DNA from 2 places in the Kitasatospora sp. NPDC059722 genome. Region 2 is predicted to be linked to the other one. Evidence: predicted binding sites of a transcription regulator. Region 2 holds the regulator's gene; the other holds the start of a gene.

Region 1 (10,576 bases), on a different contig from region 2:
TCGGCGCCCGGGTGCCCCGGCGCCACCTGGACGGCACGGTCCGCGCATGACGGAGTCCGACGGCCCGGCCGGGGCGGTCGCGAAGGCGGCGTCCGGGGTGAGCCGGGCGGGCGTGATCGGGATCTCGGTCGGCGTGCTGGCGGCGGGGGCCGCGGCCGGCGTGGCGATCGAACGGCTGACGGTCGGCCGGGCGACCCGCCGCCGGGCCCGGGCCGAGCTGGACGCCGGTGCGCCGTACGGTTCGCTGCGCGGGCGCCCGCGGACGGTGGCCGCACCGGACGGCACCGAGCTGTACGTCGAGCTCGACGGCACCGGCTGGGACGACGCGGGCGGTGCCGCCGAGCCGCTGACCGTGGTCTTCAGCCACGGCTACTGCCTGAACCAGGACAGCTGGCACTTCCAGCGGGCCGCGCTGCGCGACGGCCTGCGGCTGGTCTTCTGGGACCAGCGCAGCCACGGCCGTTCGGAGCGCTCCCGCTCCTACCTGGCCGGGGAGCCCGCGAGCATCGACCAGCTGGGCGGGGACCTCAAGGCGGTGATCGACGCCGTCGCGCCGACCGGGCCGCTGGTGCTGGTCGGCCACTCGATGGGCGGCATGACGGTGATGGCGCTGGCCGACCAGCACCCGGAGCTGTTCCGCGAGCGCGTGGCCGGCGTAGCGCTGGTGGGCACGCTGGCGGGGAACTGGGACCAGGTCAGCCTGGGCCTGCCGTCGGCGGGCGCGAAGCTGTTCAAGCGGGTCGCGCCCGGGGTGGTCAAGCTGCTGGGCCGTCAGGTGGAGCTGGTGGAGGCGACCCGCCGGTTCGGCTCGGACGTCGCGGCCGTGTTCTACCGAAAGTTCTCCTTCGGTTCGAAGGACGTCGACCCGGGCGTGGTGCGCTTCGCCGAGCAGCTGCTGGACGCCACGCCGATCGACGTCGTCGCCGAGTTCTACCCGGTGTTCGGCGCGCACGAGAAGACCGCCGCACTGGCAGCCCTGCGCGGCCTGCCGGCGCTGGTGCTGGCCGGCACCAAGGACCTCCTGACGCCGCCCGCGCACAGCGAGGCGATGGCCGAGCAACTGCCCGGCGCCGAGCTGGTGATCGTCGAGGGCGCCGGCCACCTGGTGATGCTGGAGCGCCCGGAGCTGGTGGACCACCACCTGGCCGCGCTGCTCAGGCGGGCCGCGGCGTTCGGCGGGGCCGCCGAGCCGCCGCCGTCCGTCCTCGATCCGGTCTGAGGGACGGCCGGGGACCGCGGCGCGCGCCCGGCCGCGGATGTGGCACGGTAGCGGGGGCGGCCGGTGGTCGGCGCGCCCGGTACGGACCGAAGGGCAAGACACGCGCATGGGCTCGCACGCCACTCTCACCGTCCCCACCCCGGAGCGGATGGGCCGGCTCGGCCGGGAGCTGGCCGCGCTGCTGAGGCCGGGGGACCTGGTGCTCCTCTCGGGTGAGCTGGGCGCGGGGAAGACCACGCTGACCAGGGGCCTGGGGGAGGGCCTGCAGGTGCGCGGCGCGGTGACCTCGCCGACCTTCGTGATCGCCCGGGTGCACCCGTCGCTCGTGGGCGGTCCGGCCCTGGTGCACGTGGACGCGTACCGGCTGGGCGGCGACCTGGACGAGATGGAGGACCTCGACCTCGACGTGTCGCTGCCCGAGTCGGTGGTGGTGGTCGAGTGGGGCGAGGGCAAGGTCGAGCGGCTGTCCGAGGACCGCCTGGAGGTGCGGATCGAGCGGGCGATCGGCGACACCGCGGGCGAGGACCACGACCCGCGCCGCGTGCTGCTGACCGGCATCGGGGCGCGCTGGGAGGACGTCGAGCTGGCGAAGCTGGCGTGACGGCCCGTCGGACCGTGCGGAGGCTTCGCCGTCCGTTTGCCGACAGGCTGTCGGGAAAGTGTTGCGAGGGGGGCGCCGGGCGTGATGGGATGGGTGCTGCGGTTAGGTCTGCCTAACTAGGGAGGCGCCATGTCGAGCACCACCCCCGCCCCGGAGCGCGCCGTGCGCACCACCGGGGCCGGAGAGTCCGCCCGTCGCGCTCCGGGGGAGCCGATGCGGGCGCTGCTGGCCGCGTGCGCCGCGGCCGAGGCGGTGTCCACCCCGCCCGAACCGGCGCCGCGCCGGGCCGACGACGCCGGGACGGACACGCCCCGCGCGGCCTGACGGCCCTGGTCGGACGCGCGCGCGCCGGGTGACCACGAGTCGGACGGGCACGCCTCAGGCGACCACGACCACCTTGGTGTCCTTCGGGGCGAAGTCCCACAGCAGCTGACCGTCCTGGCGGGAGCTGCGGATGCCGCCGGTCTTGGTCTTGGGGTCGGCGGTCGGCGTCGCGCCGTCCACGGCCGCGCTGAAGCCGAAGACCACGCCGTTCTGCTGCGCGAAGCGCACCACGTGCTCGATCTGCTTGCCGTCCGTCCCGGTGGTGGTGGCCGTGCGGCTGTACACCGGGTACGCGCCGGGGGTCGGCTCGACCGTGCCCGGGGTGACCGGGAACGCCGCGACCACCTGCGGGTTCTTCTTCGGCTCGATCAGCCACACGTAGTGGCCGGAGACCGAGTAGACGACCCGCGTGCCGGTGCCCGAGGAGGCCGGCAGCGTCGGTGCCGTCGGGGTCGGGGTCGTGCTCGGCGCCGCCGAGGTGGCCGGGCCGCCGGCCGTCGCGGTGGCGGTCGGCCGGGCGGCGCCCGCGCGGTCCTGGGCGCCGTTCGCCTGGAAGGCCAGCAGGCTCACGACCGCCAGGGCTCCCAGGGTCAGCCCCGTGACCACCACTCCAGGACCCATCTTCGCCACTGCCGCTCCCGCCGCCGTCCGCTGTACGTACCGCCCTAATCGTGCCAGGTCCCGCGGGCCGCTCCGCAGCGGCTCGGACGTGTGTTCCGCAGTGGTACGCCGTATCGATCGGCCGGTCGGCCCAACGTCGGTCTAACCTTGACCCGTGCTGCTGCTCGCGTTCGACACCGCTACCCCCGCCGTCACCGCCGCCGTCCACGACGGCACGGCCGTCCTCGCCGAGACCGACCAGGTCGACGCCCGGCGCCACGGCGAACTGCTTCTGCCCGCCATCGACCGGGTGCTGCGGACGGCCGGCGTCGACAAGCAGCAGCTCACCGGCATCGCCGTCGGCGTCGGCCCCGGCCCGTACACCGGCCTGCGGGTCGGCCTCGTGACCGCCGCCGCGCTCGGCCACGCGCTGGGCCTGCCGGTGCACGGCGTCTGCACCCTGGACGCGATCGCGTTCCAGGCGCGCGCCGAGGGCCTGGCCGGGCAGCCGTTCACGGTGGCCACCGACGCGCGCCGCAAGGAGGTCTACTGGGCCTCCTACGACGCCGACGGCCGCCGCACCGAGGGCCCCGGCGTGGACCGCCCGGCCGAGCTGTCGCCGCAGCCGCGTTCGGTCGGCGCCGGCGCGCTGCTCTACCCCGACGCCTTCCCGGGCGCGCACGGCCCCGAGCACGTCTCGGCCGGCGCCCTGGCCGGCTTCGCCGCCGCCGAGCTGGCCGCCGGGCGCGAGCTGCTGCCGAACGTGCCGCTGTACCTGCGCCGCCCGGACGCCCAGGTGCCGGCCGGCTACAAGGCGGTGCTCCCGGCGTGAACCACGGCACCACCCTGCGCCCGATGCGCTGGTGGGACATCGAGCCGGTGATGGAACTGGAGCTGCGGCTCTTCCCCGAGGACGCCTGGTCCCACGGGATGTACTGGTCCGAGCTGGCCGAGACCCACCCCGGCGGCACCCGCCACTACACCGTGGCCACCGCCGCGGACGGCACGATCGTCGGCTACGCCGGACTGATGGCGATCGCCGGCGAGGGCGACGTCCAGACCATCGCCGTCGACGAGCGCCACCAGGGCGCCGGCCTCGGCGCGGCGCTGCTCACCGACCTGATCCGGGAGTCCGCCCGGCGGGGCTGCGCCGAACTGCTGCTGGAGGTGCGGGTGGACAACCCGCGCGCCCAGCGGCTGTACGAGCGCCACGGCTTCCAGCCGGTGGGCATCCGGCGCGGCTACTACCAGCCCGCCAACGTCGACGCGCTGGTGATGCGCCTCGACCACCCCAGCACCGACAGCACCGACAGCACCGACCCGAAGGACATTGAGGACACCCGCCATGGCTGACGAACCGCTCGTCCTCGGCATCGAGACCTCCTGCGACGAGACCGGCGTCGGCATCGTGCGCGGCACCACGCTGCTGGCCGACGCGGTCGCCTCCAGCGTCAACGACCACGCCCGCTTCGGCGGCGTCGTCCCGGAGATCGCCAGCCGGGCCCACCTGGAGGCGATGGTCCCGACCATCCAGCGCGCCCTGGACACCGCCGGGGTCAAGACGAGCGACCTGGACGGCATCGCCGTGACGGCGGGCCCCGGCCTGGCCGGCGCGCTGCTGGTCGGCGTCAGCGCCGCGAAGGCGTACGCCTGGGCGCTCGACAAGCCGCTGTACGGGGTCAACCACCTCGCCTCGCACATCTGCGTCGACCAGCTGGAGCACGGTCGGCTGCCCTCGCCGACCATGGCGCTGCTGGTCTCCGGCGGGCACTCCTCGCTGCTGCTCAGCGAGGACATCACGACCGACGTCCGCCCGCTCGGCGCGACCATCGACGACGCGGCCGGCGAGGCCTTCGACAAGGTGGCCCGGGTGCTCGGCCTGGGCTTCCCCGGCGGCCCGATCGTGGACCGCACGGCCCGCGAGGGCGACCCCAAGGCGATCGCCTTCCCGCGCGGCCTGAGCGGCCGGAACGACCCCGCGTACGACTTCTCCTTCTCCGGCCTGAAGACCGCCGTCGCCCGGTGGGTGGAGGCCAAGCGCCGGGCCGGCGAGGAGGTGCCGGTCGCCGACGTGGCGGCGTCCTTCCAGGAGGCGGTCACCGACGTGCTCACCCGCAAGGCCGTCAAGGCGTGCAAGGACAACGGCGTCGACCACCTGATGATCGGCGGCGGGGTCGCGGCCAACTCGCGGCTGCGCGAGATGGCCCAGCAGCGCTGTGACCGGGCCGGGATCATGCTGCGGGTGCCGCGCCCCGGCCTGTGCACCGACAACGGCGCGATGGTGGCCGCGCTGGGCTCCGAGATGGTGTGGCGCGACCGCGCGCCGTCCGCCTTCGACCTGTCGGCGGACTCCTCGCTGCCCGTCACCGACGTCCACGTCCCGGCCGCTGACCTGCACCACGGCGACGTCCACGGCCAGGCGTACGACGCCCTCGGCGGCGGTGCCGGGTGACCGTCGCCATGATGTGGGAGGCCCGCGCCGCCGACGGCCGCGGGGCCGAACTCGCCTCCTGGGCACGGGAGACGGCGATCCCGGCGCTGCGCGGCTCGGCGGGCCTGGAGCGCCTCGAACTGTTCGGCGCCCCCGGTGAGCGGGTGCTGCTGATCGCCTGGTGGAGCGGCGAGCCGGTGCCCGTCGCCGAGCCGCCGGCCGAGCTGCTCGGCCGTCCGGTGCACCGCTGGTCCTTCACCAGCGAGCACGTCGAGTAGGCCGGTACGGGAACCGCGAGCCGGGCCACTACCGTGCTAGCTGAGAAACGGCGGACGGACCAGGAGCGCGCGCGGTGAAGCAGGACGGCCGGAACAGGACCAAGGCGTACGCGGCGGGGGCGCTGGCCCTGCTGGCCCTCGCCACCGGGTGCGGCGGCAACGGGGACGGCGCCGCCGCCCCGGCACCGACGAGCGCGGCCCCGGCCGGGGGCCAGCCCGCCGGCGGCGCCGCACCGACCGCCGCGGCGACCACGCCCGCGGCGGCGCAGGCCGCGGGCGACGCCGCGTGGGCGAAGTGGAACCTCAAGCCGCTGGCCCCGGCCCCCGCGCCGCCCGCGGACAAGCCCGTCAAGCTCGAACGGACCGGCACCGTACCGGTGTTCAGCGACGTGAAGACGAGCGACAAGGTCGTCTTCATCACCATCGACGACGGTGCCGAGAAGGACCCGAAGTTCGTCGAGATGCTGACCGACCTCAAGGTGCCGATCACGATGTTCCTGACCAAGGACATCGTCAAGAACGACTACGGCTACTTCAAGCCACTCCAGGCGCTCGGCAACCACATCCAGAACCACACCGTCACCCACCCGGTGATGAGCAAGCTCACGCCGGACAAGCAGAAGTCCGAGATCTGCGACGACCAGAGCGCGCTCACCCAGCAGTACGGCACCGCGCCGCTGCTGTTCCGCCCGCCGTTCGGGGACGGCGCCAACACGCCGACGCTCAACACCTCGGTGCAGGAGTGCGGTCCGCGGGCGGTCGTGCTGTGGCGCGAGTCCATGCAGATCCACGACATGCAGTACCAGGCGGCGGACAAGAAGCTGAAGCCCGGCGACATCATCCTGGCCCACTTCCGCGGGCCGAAGGAGCTCAAGGGCGCCACGATGACCCAGATGTTCGGCGAGCTGCTGGCCCGGATCCAGGAGCAGGGCTTCTCGGTGGCCCGGCTGGACGACTACATCCAGCCGCCGGCGTAGCCGTCCGGTCCGTCCGTCCGGTCAGCCGCTCCGTCCGTCAGGCGCGGTCGATCAGACCGGCTGACCGAGCATCATCAGCGGGCCGTTGTCGGTGCGGCTGAGGATCACCGTGACGGAGTTCGGCCCGGAGGGCTTGAGCTGGCGGCGCAGTTCCTCCGGGGTGATCGCCATCCCGCGCTTCTTGATCACCACGGTGCCGACCCCGCGCTCGCGCAGCAGGGCCTTCAGCTTCTTGATGTGGAAGGGCAGCACGTCGGTCAGCTCGAAGGCGTGCGCGTACGGCGTCGGGACCAGCTCGTCCGAGGTCAGGTAGGCGATCTTCGGGTCGATCAGCCGTCCGCCCACCTGCTCGGCCACCTCGGCCACCAGGTGGGCGCGGATCACGGCGCCGTCCGGCTCGTACAGGTACCGGCCGACCGGCCCGGCCGCCGGGTCGGGCAGATCGCCGCCGGTGAGGCTCGCGGCGTGCGGCAGGAGCGTCGCGCGGTGCGGGTGGGCGGCCTTGGTGCCGAACCAGAGCACCGCCTCCTTCACGTCCCCGTGGTCGGAGACCCACTCGGCCTCGGCGTCCTCGGGGACGGCCTCGTGCGGGATGCCCGGCGCGACCTTCAGCGCGCCGATCGGGGTCCGGCGGCCGGCCTCGACGGCCCACGAGAGCGGTGGGGCGTACGCCTCCGGGTCGAACACCCGGCCGCGCGCCGTCCGTCGCGCCGGGTCGGTGAACACCGCGTCGTAGCCGGTGACGTCCACGTCGGCGACGTCCGCGCAGCGCACCTCGACCAGGTCGGTGAGGCCCAGCGCGGCGGCGTTGGCGGCGGTGGCCGCGCAGGCGGCCGGGTCCCGGTCGACGGCCAGCACCTCGATCCCGGCCCGGGCCAGCGCCAGGACGTCCCCGCCGATCCCGCAGCACAGGTCGGCCAGCCGCCGCACCCCGAGCCCGGCGAAGCGCTGCGCGCGCCACTCGGCGACGCTGCGCCGGGTGGACTGCTCGACGCCGTTGGGCGTGAAGTACATCAGGTCGGCGTCCGCCCCGAACTTCGCGCGGGCGCGCTGGCGCAGCCGCGCCTGCCCGAACGCCGCCGACACCAGGTCGGCCGGGTGCTCGCGCCGCAGCCGGGTGGCCAGCGCGAGCTCCTCCTCGGGCGTGAACTCGCGCAACGCGGCGAGCAGGTCCTGTCCTTCGGGGGTCAGCAGCGGCTGGAGGTTCTCGGTGTCCACGGGGCCATTCTCGCCGGTCGGGCGGTGTGGTGGCCGGTCCCGGGCGGTCGTGCAGGGCCGCGCGGGACGGCGGCCGCGCGTCCGCGGGCCGGGACGGCGGGGCGCGTCGTTGGCACTCTGGTTGACTGAGTGCTAACACGGGCCTATGGTCGTCCTTGGCACTCTCCACCTGGGGAGTGCTAACGCGAAGACGCGTGCCTGACCCCCGCGACGGCAGGTGCGCAGGTTCGCCCCTTACCCGTTAGAAAACCCCGTAATCTCCGAAGGGGAGCTCGGACGTGACCACCAGCAGCAAGGTTGCCATCAAGCCGCTCGAGGACCGCATCGTGGTCCAGCCGCTCGACGCCGAGACCACCACGGCCTCCGGCCTGGTTATCCCGGACACCGCCAAGGAGAAGCCCCAGGAGGGTGTCGTCCTGGCCGTCGGCCCGGGCCGCTTCGAGGACGGCCAGCGTCTGCCGCTCGACGTCGCCGTCGGTGACATCGTCCTGTACTCGAAGTACGGCGGCACCGAGGTGAAGTACCAGGGCGAGGAGTACCTCGTCCTCTCCGCCCGCGACGTTCTCGCCATCATCGAGAAGTAAGTCGTTCCGACCCGCCCCGGATCCGTGTCCCAAGTGACAGGGGCCCGGGGCGTGGTTGTTGGTTCACGTAGTTCGGCGGCCGGTGGGCCGGCCGCAGCCCCGAGGGAATAGGGAACATGGCGAAGATCCTGCAGTTCGACGAGGACGCCCGCCGCTCGCTGGAGCGCGGTGTCAACAAGCTGGCCGACACCGTCAAGGTGACCATCGGCCCCAAGGGCCGCAACGTCGTCATCGACAAGAAGTTCGGCGCCCCGACCATCACCAACGACGGTGTCACCATCGCCCGTGAGGTCGAGCTGGACGACCCGTACGAGAACCTTGGCGCTCAGCTCGTCAAGGAGGTCGCCACCAAGACCAACGACGTCGCGGGCGACGGCACCACCACAGCCACCGTGCTGGCCCAGGCCCTGGTCAACGAGGGTCTGCGCAACGTCGCCGCCGGTGCCGGCCCGGCCGCCCTGAAGAAGGGCATCGACAAGGCCGTCGCCGCCGTCTCCGAGCACCTGCTCTCGGTGGCCCGCGAGATCGAGGGCAAGGACGACGTCGCCGCCGTCGCGTCCCTCTCCGCCCAGGACACCCAGGTCGGCGAGCTGATCGCCGAGGCGATCGACAAGGTCGGCAAGGACGGTGTCATCACCGTCGAGGAGTCGAACACCTTCGGCGTCGAGCTCGAGTTCACCGAGGGCATGCAGTTCGACAAGGGCTACCTGTCGCCGTACTTCGTCACCGACGCGGAGCGGCAGGAGGCGGTCCTGGAGGACCCGTACATCCTGATCCACCAGGGCAAGATCTCCTCGATCCAGGAGCTCCTGCCGCTGCTGGAGAAGATCCTGCAGGGCGGTGCCTCGAAGCCGCTGCTGATCATCGCCGAGGACGTCGACGGCGAGGCGCTGTCGACCCTGGTGCTGAACAAGATCCGCGGCATCTTCAACGCCGTCGCCGTCAAGGCCCCGGGCTTCGGCGACCGCCGCAAGGCGATCCTCGGCGACCTGGCCACCCTGACCGGCGGCACCGTGATCTCCGAGGAGGTCGGCCTCAAGCTCGACCAGGCCGGTCTGGACGTGCTGGGCAGCGCCCGCCGCGTGACCATCACCAAGGACGAGACCACCATCGTCGAGGGCGCCGGCGACGCCGAGGCCGTGGCCGGCCGCGTCGCCCAGATCAAGGGCGAGATCGCCGGCACCGACTCCGACTGGGACCGCGAGAAGCTGCAGGAGCGCCTGGCCAAGCTGGCCGGCGGCGTCTGCGTCATCAAGGTCGGCGCCGCCACCGAGGTGGAGCTGAAGGAGCGCAAGCACCGCCTGGAGGACGCCATCTCGGCGACCCGCGCCGCGGTCGAGGAGGGCATCGTCGCCGGCGGTGGCGCCTCCCTGGTCCACGCCGCCAAGGTGCTGGACGGCGGCCTGGGCCTGTCGGGCGACGAGGCCACCGGTGTCGCCGTGGTCCGCAAGGCGCTGCACGAGCCGCTGCGCTGGATCGCCCAGAACGCCGGCCTGGAGGGCTACGTCATCACCTCCAAGGTCGCCGAGCTGGAGGCCGGCCAGGGCTACAACGCCGCCACCGGCGAGTACGGCGACCTGGTGAAGGCCGGCGTCATCGACCCGGTCAAGGTCACCCGCTCCGCCCTGGAGAACGCCGCCTCGATCGCCTCCCTGCTGCTCACCACCGAGACCCTCGTGGTGGAGAAGAAGGAGGAGGCCGCCGACGCCGGTCACGGCCACTCGCACGGCGGTCACGGCCACTCGCACTGAGGCCCCTGAAGTGGACCGGAGGCCCGGTCCGCCCCCATCCTGGGAGGCGGGCCGGGCCTCCGGCGTTCGGGCCCGGGGGTCCGCGAGTCCGCTTGAAGACTCAACTATCAGTGAAATTTTGCGTTCGGCAAAGATTGCCTTATAACTGAGGCATGATCGAGGCCCGCCACCTGCGCGTCCTGCGGGCCGTCGCCCGCACCGGCTCCTTCTCCGCCGCCGCGCGCGAGCTGGGCTGTACCCAGCCCGCCATCAGCCAGCAGATGAAGGCCCTGGAGAAGTCCGTGGACACCCCGCTGGTGGTCCGTTCGGGCCGGGGCATGCAGCTGAGCGAGGCCGGACGGGTGCTCCTCAAGCACGCCACCGGGATCCTGGCCGGGCTGTCGGCGGCCGAGGAGGAGGTCGCGGCCATCGCCGGGCTGCGGGCCGGGCGGGTGCGGCTGGTGTCCTTCCCGACCGCGAGTTCCACCCTGGTGCCGCCCGCCGTCGCCCGCCTGCGGGACAGCCATCCGGGGGTGCGCGTGTCGCTGGTCGAGGCGGAGCCGCCGGAGTCGCTGGCGATGCTGCGCGGCGGCGAGTGCGAGATCGCGCTGGCC
Region 2 (10,576 bases):
TCGAGCACGGCGAGCTCACCCCGAGCCTGAAGATCAAGCGCCCGGTGGTCGAGCGGACCTACGCGGACGCCGTGACCGCGATGTACGCGGGGGCCAACGAGGCCTGAGCCGCCCCCGTCCCGTACGGCCCGCGGGTTCGCCCCGGCCGTACGGGACAATGGGGTCATGCCCTCCGCACTCCCCGACGGCGATCCGGTGCCGTCCGACGGTTCCCTGCCCGCGCACGCCCTCGACGGGCTCGGCACCCGGCCGTTCGGCTTCTACCTGCACGTGCCGTACTGCGCCAGCCGCTGCGGCTACTGCGACTTCAACACGTACACCGCCACCGAGCTCCGCTCCTCGGGCGCGGTCGCCTCGCAGGAGACGTACGCCGACAACGTGATCGCGGAGATCCGGCTCGCCCGTCGCGTCCTGGGCGACGCGGACCTCCCGGTGGAGACGGTCTTCCTCGGCGGCGGCACCCCGACGCTGCTGCCCGCCCGCGACCTGGTGCGGATGCTCGCCGCGATCCGCGACGAGTTCGGGCTCGCCGACGGCGCCGAGGTGACCACCGAGGCCAACCCGGAGTCCGTCGGCCCGGCCTACCTCGCCGAACTGCGCGAGGGCGGCTACAACCGGATCTCCTTCGGCATGCAGAGCGCCCGCCCGCACGTGCTGCAGCTGCTCGACCGCCACCACACCCCGGGCCGCCCCGAGGCCTGCGTGGCCGAGGCCCGCGCGGCCGGCTTCGAGCACGTCAACCTCGACCTCATCTACGGCACCCCCGGTGAGTCCGACGACGACTGGCGGGCCTCCCTGGACGCCGCCATCGGCGCCGGGCCCGACCACGTGTCCGCCTACTCGCTGATCGTCGAGGAGGGCACCCGCCTCGCCGCCCGCGTCAAGCGCGGCGAGCTGCCGATGATCGACGACGACGTCCACGCCGACCGCTACCTGATCGCCGAGCGGGCGCTCGCCGCCGCCGGCTACCACTGGTACGAGGTCTCCAACTGGGCCACCACCCCCGAGGGCCGCTGCCGCCACAACGAGCTGTACTGGACCGGCGCCGACTGGTGGGGTGCCGGCCCCGGCGCCCACAGCCACGTCGGCGGCGTCCGCTGGTGGAACGCCAAGCACCCCGCCGCCTACGCCCAGGCGCTGGCCGAGGGCCGCACCCCCGCCCTGGCCCGCGAGGTGCTGACGGACGAGGACCGCCGCGTCGAGCGCATCCTCCTCGAACTGCGCCTCGCCGAGGGCATCCCGCTCACGCTCCTCACCGACACGGCCCGCGAGGCGGCCGCCGAAGCGCTCGCGAGCGGCCTCCTCGCCCCCGACACCTACGCCGGGGGCCGCGCCACCCTCACCCTCCAGGGCCGTCTCCTGGCGGACGCGGTCGTGCGTGACCTGGTGGACTGAGCCGACCTCTAGGGTGTTCGCGTGACTACTCCAAGTGCGCGAGTGTGGGGGGTTCTGGAGAGCCTTGAGATCCCGGAAGGTGTTCGCGCCGAGCTCATCTTCGGGGAGATCTTGCTGTCCTTGAGCTCCGACCTGACGACCAATCTCATCGTCGAGTCCCTGATCCATCAGATCCCCGCCGAGAGGTGGCATCGCTGGACCAGGCAGGATGTCTCCTGTGGTGGTGGCAGTCGATTGCAGCCGGATCTCGTGGTGTTCGAGAGAGGGGCTGCCGAAGCGACTGTGCCGGTGGCGACGGTGGAGGTGGTCTCGAAGACCAGTGCGCTCCGCGATTACCGGACCAAGCGCGAGCTCTACGCCGAGGGCACGATCCCCGTCTACCTGATCGTCGACCCGATCAAGGCCGTCTGTGTGCTGCTCACCGAACCCACCCGGGCGAGCGCCTCGGGTCTGCCGGATTACGTCTCCGAGCGGACCACCAAGTTCGGCGAGCCCATTCCGGTGCATCTGCTGGGCGTCACGCTCGACACCTCGGAGTTCCAGACCTACGCCTGACCCGGGAGGGTCGCGAAGTCGATCAACTCTTCCACCCTGCCCAGGAGTTCGGGCTCCAGGTCCTTGTAGGAGTTCACCTTCGACAGGATGTGCTTCCACGCCGCCGGGGTGTCGACGGGCCAGCCCAGGCGGCGGCAGACGCCTTCCTTCCACACCTCGCCGCGGGGGACCGTCGGCCAGGCCGGGATGCCGACCGAAGACGGCTTCACCGCCTGCCAGATGTCGATGTAGGGGTGGCCGACGACCAGCACGTCCTCGCCGGTGACCCGGGCGGCGATGCGGTGCTCCTTGGTGCCCGGCAGCAGGTGGTCGACCAGGACGCCGAGGCGGCGGCCGGGGCCCGGGGCGAAGTCGGCGACGATCGCGGGCAGGTCGTCCACGCCCTCCAGGTACTCGACCACGACGCCCTCGATCCGCAGGTCGTCGCCCCAGACCCGCTCGACCAGTTCGGCGTCGTGCCGGCCCTCGACGTAGATGCGGGACTCGCGCGCCACCCGGGCGCGGGCGCCGGGGACGGCGACCGAACCGGAGGCGGTGCGGGCCGGGGCGCGGACGGGGGCCGGGCCGGACGGCCGGACCAGGGTGACGACCCTGCCCTCCAGCAGGAAGCCGCGCGGCACCATCGGGAACACCCGGTGCTTGCCGAAACGGTCCTCCAGGGTGACGGTGAACCCCTCCGCCGTCTTCTCGCAGCGCACCACCGCCCCGCAGAAGCCGGTCGCCGCCTCCTCGACCACGAGGTCCCGCTCGGCGGGCACCTCCGGGGCGGGTGCCTGCTTCTTCCACGGCGGGGTCAGGTCGGGTCCGTACTGGCGGCTGCGCATGCCGGCGAGTCTACGGACGGCCCGTCAGAGCCCGGGCGCGCCCCACACCGGGAACCAGCGGCCGAGGTCCTTCTCCAGCCGCAGGTCGTTCGCCAGCATCGCGTTGATCTGCAGCTCCAGCGGGCTGTTGCGCCGCTCCCCGCCGCCGGGCATCGGCGCGAACGGGTAGAACGTGCCGCGCTTGTACAGGTAGACCAGCGCCAGCGACTGCCCCTCCCCGTTCCGGAAGCCCACCAGCGAGCAGAGCAGCTGCGGCCCGAAGCCGTTCGCCTCCAGCTCGCTGTTGACCGCGTGCAGGTCGTTCACCAGCTCCGGCAGTTCCTCCGCGGTGTGCCGGGCGAGCAGCCACGAGTAGCCGTAGCCGTCCTTGGAGGCCTCCACCGGGACGCCGCCGCGCTCGGTGTCGGCGTCGAGCAGCGCCCGCACCTGCTGCTCGACCTGGACGAACGCGGCGCCCTCGACGGCCGCGAAGCACACCGAGCCGAGCCCGGTGGGCAGGAACCCGGCGCCGGCCTCCAGGGTGAGCGCGGCCGAGGGGACGCCGAACAGCTGGTCGAGGTCGGGCTTGACGGGCTTGGTGCGGCCGAACAGGGCGTCCAGGATTCCCACGGCGGTCCCTTCAGGCGGGTCGGCGGGTCGGCGGGTCGGCGGGTCGGCGGGGCTCAGCGGCCCAGCTGGGCGGAGATCTTCGCCAGCTGCTCCAGCCGCTTCTCCAGCGTCGGGTGGGTGGAGAGCAGCTGGGAGGCCGTCTCCTTGGCGCTCAGCGCCGGGGCGAAGTAGAAGGCGTTGTAGGGCTGGGCCTGGCGCAGGTCCTTGGACGGGATCGCGGCGATCTGCCCGGTGACCTTGGTGAGCGCCGACGCGAGCGCGCTGGGCCGGCCGGTGAGCTGGGCGGCGGCGCGGTCGGCGGCGAGCTCGCGGTAGCGCGACAGCAGCCGCGTGAGCAGGAAGCTGATCGCGTAGACGACGATGGACACCAGCGGGATGATCAGCGCCGCGATCGCCGCGTTCTGGTCGTTGTTGTTGCGCCCGCCGCCGATGAACCCGCCGTACATGGCGATCCTGGTCATCGCCCCGGCGAGGACGCCGAGGAACCCGGCGATCGTCATCACGGCGACGTCCCGGTGGGCGACGTGCGAGAGCTCGTGCGCGAGGACGCCCTCCAGCTCCTCGGGCTCCAGCCGGCGCAGCAGGCCGGTGGTGACGCACACGACGGCGTTCTGCGGGTTGCGGCCGGTGGCGAAGGCGTTCGGCATGTCGCTGTCGGCGACCGCCACCCTGGGCTTGGGCATGTCGGCGAGCGCGCAGAGCCGGTCGACGGTGCCGTGCAACTGCGGGTACTGCTCGGGGGACACCGGGCGGGCGCCCATGGCCCGTTCGGTGATCTTGTCGCTGAACCAGAACTGGGCCACGAACAGCCCGCCGGAGATCAGCACGATCAGGGGCCAGGCGCCGCGCAGCAGCACGATCAGCAGGCCGGTGAATCCGACGTACAACAGCCCGATCACGAACATGGTCCCGACCATCCGGCCGGTCAGGCCGCGGTCGGGCGCGAATCGGGTGTGCTGGGCCGAGCTCGACATCGCTTGCTCCTCCGTTCGCCGTCCGCTATCGATGCTGCCACCCGGACGGCCGCGGGGCACCACCCCCGCGCCGGGAACTGCGGGCAGGATCACCCCCGCTGCGCCGTTCCTGCCGTCGGACCCGGGCCGTACACTGGCAGGTAGGGTTCTGGCACTCGTGCGCTCAGAGTGCCAAACCCGGGCCTTCCAGGCCCGCATCAGCTCGATACGTCACAACGGACAACGTGCGAAGACGGAGGTGCGTGCCCCATGGCCGGTGAGGTCCGCCAGCTCGACGACCGCAAGCTCGCCGTGCTGCGCGCGATCGTCCAGGACTACGTGGGCACCGAGGAGCCGGTCGGCTCGAAGGCCCTGGTGGAGCGGCACAACCTCGGGGTCTCCCCGGCCACCGTCCGCAACGACATGGCGGCGCTGGAGGAGGAGGGGTACATCCACCAGCCGCACACCAGCGCCGGGCGCATCCCCACCGACAAGGGGTACCGGCTGTTCGTCGACCGGCTCGCCGAGGTCAAGCCGATGAGCGCGCCCGAGCGGCGCGCGATCCGGCACTTCCTGGAGGGCGCGGTCGACCTGGACGACACCGTCGCACGCACCGTGCGGCTGCTCGCCCAGCTCACCCGGCAGGTCGCCGTCGTGCAGTACCCCTCGCTGAGCCGCTCCACCGTGCGGCACATCGAACTCGTCGCGCTCGCCCCGGCCAAGGTGATGCTGGTCCTGATCACCAACACCGGCCGGGTCGAGCAGCGGATGGTGGACTGCCCGGGCACCGTCGGCGAGACGGCCTTGTCGGACCTGCGGGCCCGGATCAACGCGCGGGCCGTCGGCCAGCGCCTGCCGGACGTCCCGGCGGCGCTGGAGGAGCTGCCCGCGATGTTCGAACAGGTCGACCGGCCGACCGTCACCACGGTCCTGGCGACGCTGTTCGAGGCGCTCGCCGAGCAGAACGAGGAGCGGATCATGCTGGCCGGCACGGCCAACCTGACCCGCTTCGGCCACGACTTCCCGCTCACCATCCAGCCGGTCCTGGAGGCCCTGGAGGAGCAGGTCGTCCTGCTCCGCCTCCTGGGTGAGACCACGGACGCGGCGATGACGGTCCGGATCGGCCGGGAGAACGCCTACGAGGGGCTGAATTCCACCTCGGTGGTGTCCGTCGGCTACGGTTCGGGCGACGAGAGCGTGGCCAAACTGGGTGTGATCGGTCCGACCCGGATGGACTATCCGGGCACAATGGGGGCGGTGCGAGCGGTGGCGCGGTACGTGGGTCAGATCCTGGCCGAGTCGTAGCAATCAGCCACCGCTGGACAGACCAGCGGTGGTGCCCTGTCGCAGCACTACTACAGGCGGAACAAGCGGAGCATTAGGTGGCCACGGACTACTACGCGGTACTCGGCGTCCGACGGGATGCGGGGCAGGACGAGATCAAGAAGGCGTTCCGGCGCCTGGCACGCGAACTGCACCCGGACGTCAACCCGGACCCGAAGACGCAGGAGCGGTTCAAGGAGATCAACGCCGCCTACGAGGTGCTCTCCGACCCGCAGAAGCGCCAGGTCTACGACCTCGGCGGCGACCCGCTCTCGCCGGGCGGCGGCGGTGGCGCGGGCGGCTTCGGCGCCGGCGCGGCCGGTTTCGGCTTCTCCGACATCATGGACGCCTTCTTCGGCGCCGCGGCCGGCCAGCGGGGCCCGCGCTCGCGCACCCGCCGCGGGCAGGACGCCATGATCCGGCTGGAGATCACCCTGGAGGAGGCCGCGTTCGGCACCACCAAGGAGCTCCAGGTCGACACGGCCGTCACCTGCACGACGTGCAGCGGGGAGGGCGCCGCGCCCGGCACCTCCGCGCAGACCTGTGACATGTGTCGCGGCAAGGGCGAGGTCTCCCAGGTCACCCGGTCCTTCCTGGGCCAGGTCATGACCTCCCGCCCCTGCCCGCAGTGCCAGGGCTTCGGCACCGTCGTGCCGACCCCGTGCCCGGAGTGCGCCGGCGACGGCCGGGTCCGCGCCCGCCGCACCCTGACCGTCAAGATCCCGGCCGGTGTCGACAACGGCACCCGGATCCAGCTGGCCGGCGAGGGCGAGGTCGGCCCCGGCGGCGGCCCGGCCGGCGACCTGTACGTCGAGATCGCCGAGACCACGCACACCGTCTTCCAGCGGCGCGGGGACGACCTGCACTGCACCGTCACCATCCCGATGACGGCCGCCTCGCTCGGCACCCAGGTGCCGCTGCAGACCCTGGACGGGCTGGAGGAGGTCGACATCCGGCCCGGCACCCAGTCCGGCCAGTCGATCCCGCTGCACGGCCGCGGCATCACCCACCTGCGCGGGGGCGGCCGGGGCGACCTGATAGTGCACGTCGAGGTGCAGACGCCCACCAAGCTCGACCCCGAGCAGGAGGAGCTGCTGCGCCGCCTCGCGGTGCTGCGCGGCGAGGAGCGCCCGTCCGGCCAGTTCGCGCCGGGCCAGCAGGGCCTGTTCTCGCGTCTGAAGGACGCGTTCAACGGCCGCTAGCCGTCCGCGGAGGGGTGCCGGGGTCCTCGCCCCGGCACCCCTTTCGCGTTCCGTCCCCCCTGGTCGCGGGCCCTGGCCGTGGTTGCCGGCCCGGGCCGCAGGTCCCACCCCGGAAAGGTTCCCCCTCATGACCGCCCCCGTGTTCGTCGTAGAGACCGAGCGGATCGCCGCCGCCGCGCCCGGGGCCGTGGTACGGCTGGACGGGCCGGAGGGGCGCCACGCGGCCGCGGTGAAGCGGCTGACGGCGGGCGAGGCGGTCACCCTGGCCGACGGGCTGGGGCTCGGCGTGGACGGGACGGTCGCCGAGGTGCTCGGCAAGGACGCGATCGACGTCACGGTGGCCGCCGTGCGCCGCGAGCCGGAGCCGGCGCCGCGGATCGTCGTCGTCCAGGCGCTGCCCAAGGGCGACCGCGGCGAGCTGGCCGTGGAGACCATGACCGAGGTCGGCGTGGACGTCGTGATCCCGTGGGCCGCCTCGCGCTGCATCACCCAGTGGAAGGGCGAGCGCGGCGCCAAGGCGCTCGCCAAGTGGCGCGCCACCGCCCGGGAGGCGGGCAAGCAGTCCCGCCGGCTGCGCTTCCCCGAGGTGCGGGACCTGATGACGACCCGCCAGCTGACCCCCGTCCTGGCCGGCGCCGCGTTCGCCGCGGTGCTGCACGAGGAGGGCTCCGAGCCGCTGGCCGCCGCCGCGCTGCCGGCCGCCGGGGACGTCGTCCTGGTGGTCGGCCCCGAGGGCGGCGTCTCCCCGGAGGAGCTGGCCGCCTTCGCCGAGGCGGGCGCGAAGCCGCACCGGCTCGGCCCGTCGGTGCTGCGCACCTCGACGGCCGGCGTGGCCGCCGGGGCGCTGCTGCTCGGGCGCACGGGGCGCTGGGCCTGACGGCCCCTGCGTTCGGGGGCCGCCCGGATCCCGTCCGGTTTTCGCCCGGATCCCACTCGGTTCCCGCCCGGATCCCGCCCCGGTCTCACCCGGGTGGAGTCGGGTAAAAGCGGCCCGCCCCGTCCGCGTACGTGCCTACGCTGGCGGCGTGACGGAACCCCTCAGCAACCCTGTCGGCGCATACCTGCGCCACCCGCATCTGCACGGTGACCTGGTCACCTTCGTCGCCGAGAACGACGTCTGGCTCGCCCCGCTGGACGGTGGCCGGGCCTGGCGGCTGACGGCCGATCACCTGCCCGTCCACCACCCGCGGTTCTCCCCGGACGGGCGGCACATCGCCTACACCTCCGCCCGGGACGGCGCGCCCGAGGTGCACGTCGTGCCGGTGGACGGCGGCCCGTCGCGGCGCCTCACCCACTGGGGCAGCGGCCAGACCCAGCTGCAGGGGTGGAGCGCCGACGGCCGTCCGATCGCCACCACCACCGCCGGGCAGGCCACCCTGCGCCGCACCTGGGCGCACGCGGTGCCGCTGGACGGCGGCGAGCCGGTGCGGCTGCCGTACGGGCCGGTCGGCGGGCTGGCCTTCGAGCCGGACGGCGACCGGGTGCTGCTGGGCACCGTCAACAACCGCGAACCGGCCTGGTGGAAGCGCTACCGGGGCGGCCGGGCGGGCAAGCTGTGGATCGGCCGGGACGAGTTCGTCCGGATCCACGAGGACCTCGACGGGCAGCTCTCCTCGCCGCTGTGGGTGGCCGGCACGGACGGCTCGCGGATCGCGTTCCTGTCCGACCACGAGGGCGTCGGCGAGCTCTACTCCAGCCTCCCGGACGGCACCGGCCTGCGCCGCCACACCACCTCCCCGGACGGCTTCTACGCCCGCAACGCCGCCACCGACGGCACCCGGGTGGTCTGGCACCGGGCCGGCGACCTGTGGCTCCTGGAGGACCTGGCCGAGGGCGCCGAGCCGCGCCGCCTGGACGTCCGGCTGGCCGGGCCGCGCACCGGCCGCCGCCCGCGCCCGGTGCACGCCGCGCACTGGCTGGAGACCGTCGCCCCGGACCGCACCGGCCGGGCCAGCGCCGTCGTGGTGCGCGGGAGCGTGCACTGGCTGACCCACCGCGAGGGCCCGGCCCGGGTGCTGGACGAGACGCCGGGCGTGCGCGGCCGGCTGGCCCGCGTGGTGCCGGGCGAGGACGGCGCGCAGGGCGTGCTGTGGGTGTCGGACGCCGGGGGCGAGGACGGGCTGGAGTTCGCCCCCGCCGTCCACGGCGCCGAGCGCCGCCGGCTGGCCGCCGGACAGCTCGGCCGGGTCAACTCGCTGGTGGTCTCCCCGGACGGCAAGCAGGCGGCGCTCGGCGTGCACGACGGCCGGGTGCTGCTGGTGACGCTCGCCGACGGCGCCGTGCACGAGCTGGCCCGCAGCACCGACGGCGAGGTCAGCGGCCTGGTGTTCAGCCCGGACTCCGCGTGGCTGGCCTGGTCGCGACCGGTGCCGGGCAGCGGGGCGTGGTCGCTGCGCCAGATCGTGCTGGCGAACCTGGCCACCCGGACGGTCGGCGAGGTCACCCAGCAGCGCTTCGTCGACACCGCGCCGGCCTTCACCGCGGACGGCCGCTACCTGGCCTTCCTGTCGGTGCGCAACTTCGACCCGGTCTACGACTCGCACGTCTTCGACCTGTCCTTCCCCAACGGCTGCCGCCCGTACCTGATCACGCTGGCCGCCGACACGCCGTCCCCGTTCGGCCCGCAGCGGGCCGGGCGCCCGCTCGGCGGGGAGGACGAGGAGCCGCGCGGCAAGAAGGGCGACGGCGAGGAGGGCGGCGCCGACGCCGCGCCGGTGACCAGGGTCGACCTGGACGGCATCGCCGACCGGATCGTCCCCTTCCCGGTGGAGGGCGGCCGCTTCGGCGCGCTCAAGGCGGGCAAGGACGGCGTGCTGTGGACGCGCCTGCCGCTGCTCGGCGAACTCGGCGACGAGGCGGCCTCGCTGGAGGACGAACGGCCCCGGGCCACGCTGGAGCGCTTCGACCTCAAGAAGCGCCGGGCCGAGCCGCTCGTGCACGGCCTGGACTGGTTCGCGGTCAGCGGGGACGGCAGCCGGCTGGCGGTCGTGGACGAGGGCGAGCTGCGGATCCTCCCGGCCGACCACAAGGCGGGCGACGAGGACGAGACGGCCGTCGACCTCGCCCGGTTGCGGGTGACGGTCGACCCGGCCGCCGAGTGGCGCCAGATGTACGCCGAGAACGGCCGGCTGATGCGCGACAACTTCTGGCGCCCGGACCTCGCCGGCGTCGACTGGGACGGCGTCCTGGAGCGCTACCGCCCGCTGGTCGAACGGGTCGGCTCGCACGACGACCTGGTCGACCTGCTCTGGGAGGTGCACGGCGAACTCGCCACCTCGCACGCCTACGTCATGCCCTACGGCCTGCACACCGAGCCCGCGCGGCGCCAGGGCCTGCTCGGCGCCGACCTGGTCAAGGACGGGGACCTCTGGCGGATCGCCCGGATCCTGCCCGGCGAGTCCTCCGACCCCCGGGCCCGCTCGCCGCTCGCCGCGCCCGGCGCCGCGATCCGCCCCGGGGACGCCGTCCTCGCCGTCAACGGCCGCCCGGTGGACCCGGTCACCGGCCCGGCGCCGCTGCTGGCCGGGACCGCCGGGCAGCCCGTCGAGCTCACCGTGGCCGGCAAGGACGGCACCGACCAGCGCCACCCGGTGGTCGTCCCGCTCGCCGACGAGGAGGCGCTGCGCTACCACGACTGGGTGGCCGGGCGCCGGGCCGAGACCCGCGAGCTGTCCGGCGGGCGGCTCGGCTACCTGCACATCCCGGACATGCAGAG

Evidence for each region. Region 2 encodes HrcA, which represses chaperone genes, less so after heat shock. Its sites were predicted from a motif close to TTNGCACTCNGNNNNNCNGAGTGCNAA; they were not measured.
Region 1: a site for HrcA is predicted at 7,758-7,784, ahead of groES (co-chaperone GroES). Genes of this name have one in related genera too.

What each region holds. Positions count from the first base shown of each region.
Region 1 covers NZ_JBHWGD010000016.1:8,751-19,326, reverse strand. Annotated here, with positions in the region: gene alr (alanine racemase) at 1-50, shown strand, start outside; gene ACFV4F_RS13040 (alpha/beta fold hydrolase) at 47-1,219, shown strand; gene tsaE (tRNA (adenosine(37)-N6)-threonylcarbamoyltransferase complex ATPase subunit type 1 TsaE) at 1,326-1,820, shown strand; gene ACFV4F_RS13030 (hypothetical protein) at 1,950-2,144, shown strand; gene ACFV4F_RS13025 (hypothetical protein) at 2,199-2,765, opposite strand; gene tsaB (tRNA (adenosine(37)-N6)-threonylcarbamoyltransferase complex dimerization subunit type 1 TsaB) at 2,920-3,576, shown strand; gene rimI (ribosomal protein S18-alanine N-acetyltransferase) at 3,600-4,097, shown strand; gene tsaD (tRNA (adenosine(37)-N6)-threonylcarbamoyltransferase complex transferase subunit TsaD) at 4,090-5,196, shown strand; gene ACFV4F_RS13005 (hypothetical protein) at 5,193-5,453, shown strand; gene ACFV4F_RS13000 (polysaccharide deacetylase family protein) at 5,528-6,430, shown strand; gene ACFV4F_RS12995 (methyltransferase domain-containing protein) at 6,482-7,648, opposite strand; gene groES (co-chaperone GroES) at 7,927-8,232, shown strand; gene groL (chaperonin GroEL) at 8,349-9,983, shown strand; partial or broken gene ACFV4F_RS12980 (LysR family transcriptional regulator) at 10,136-10,576, shown strand, end outside.
Region 2 covers NZ_JBHWGD010000003.1:106,535-117,110, forward strand. Annotated here, with positions in the region: gene ACFV4F_RS02805 (AMP-dependent synthetase/ligase) at 1-107, shown strand, start outside; gene hemW (radical SAM family heme chaperone HemW) at 166-1,395, shown strand; gene ACFV4F_RS02815 (Uma2 family endonuclease) at 1,438-1,950, shown strand; gene ACFV4F_RS02820 (DUF3097 domain-containing protein) at 1,941-2,774, opposite strand; gene ACFV4F_RS02825 (hypothetical protein) at 2,799-3,383, opposite strand; gene htpX (zinc metalloprotease HtpX) at 3,437-4,357, opposite strand; gene hrcA (heat-inducible transcriptional repressor HrcA) at 4,607-5,641, shown strand; gene dnaJ (molecular chaperone DnaJ) at 5,719-6,861, shown strand; gene ACFV4F_RS02845 (16S rRNA (uracil(1498)-N(3))-methyltransferase) at 6,989-7,738, shown strand; gene ACFV4F_RS02850 (S41 family peptidase) at 7,887-10,576, shown strand, end outside.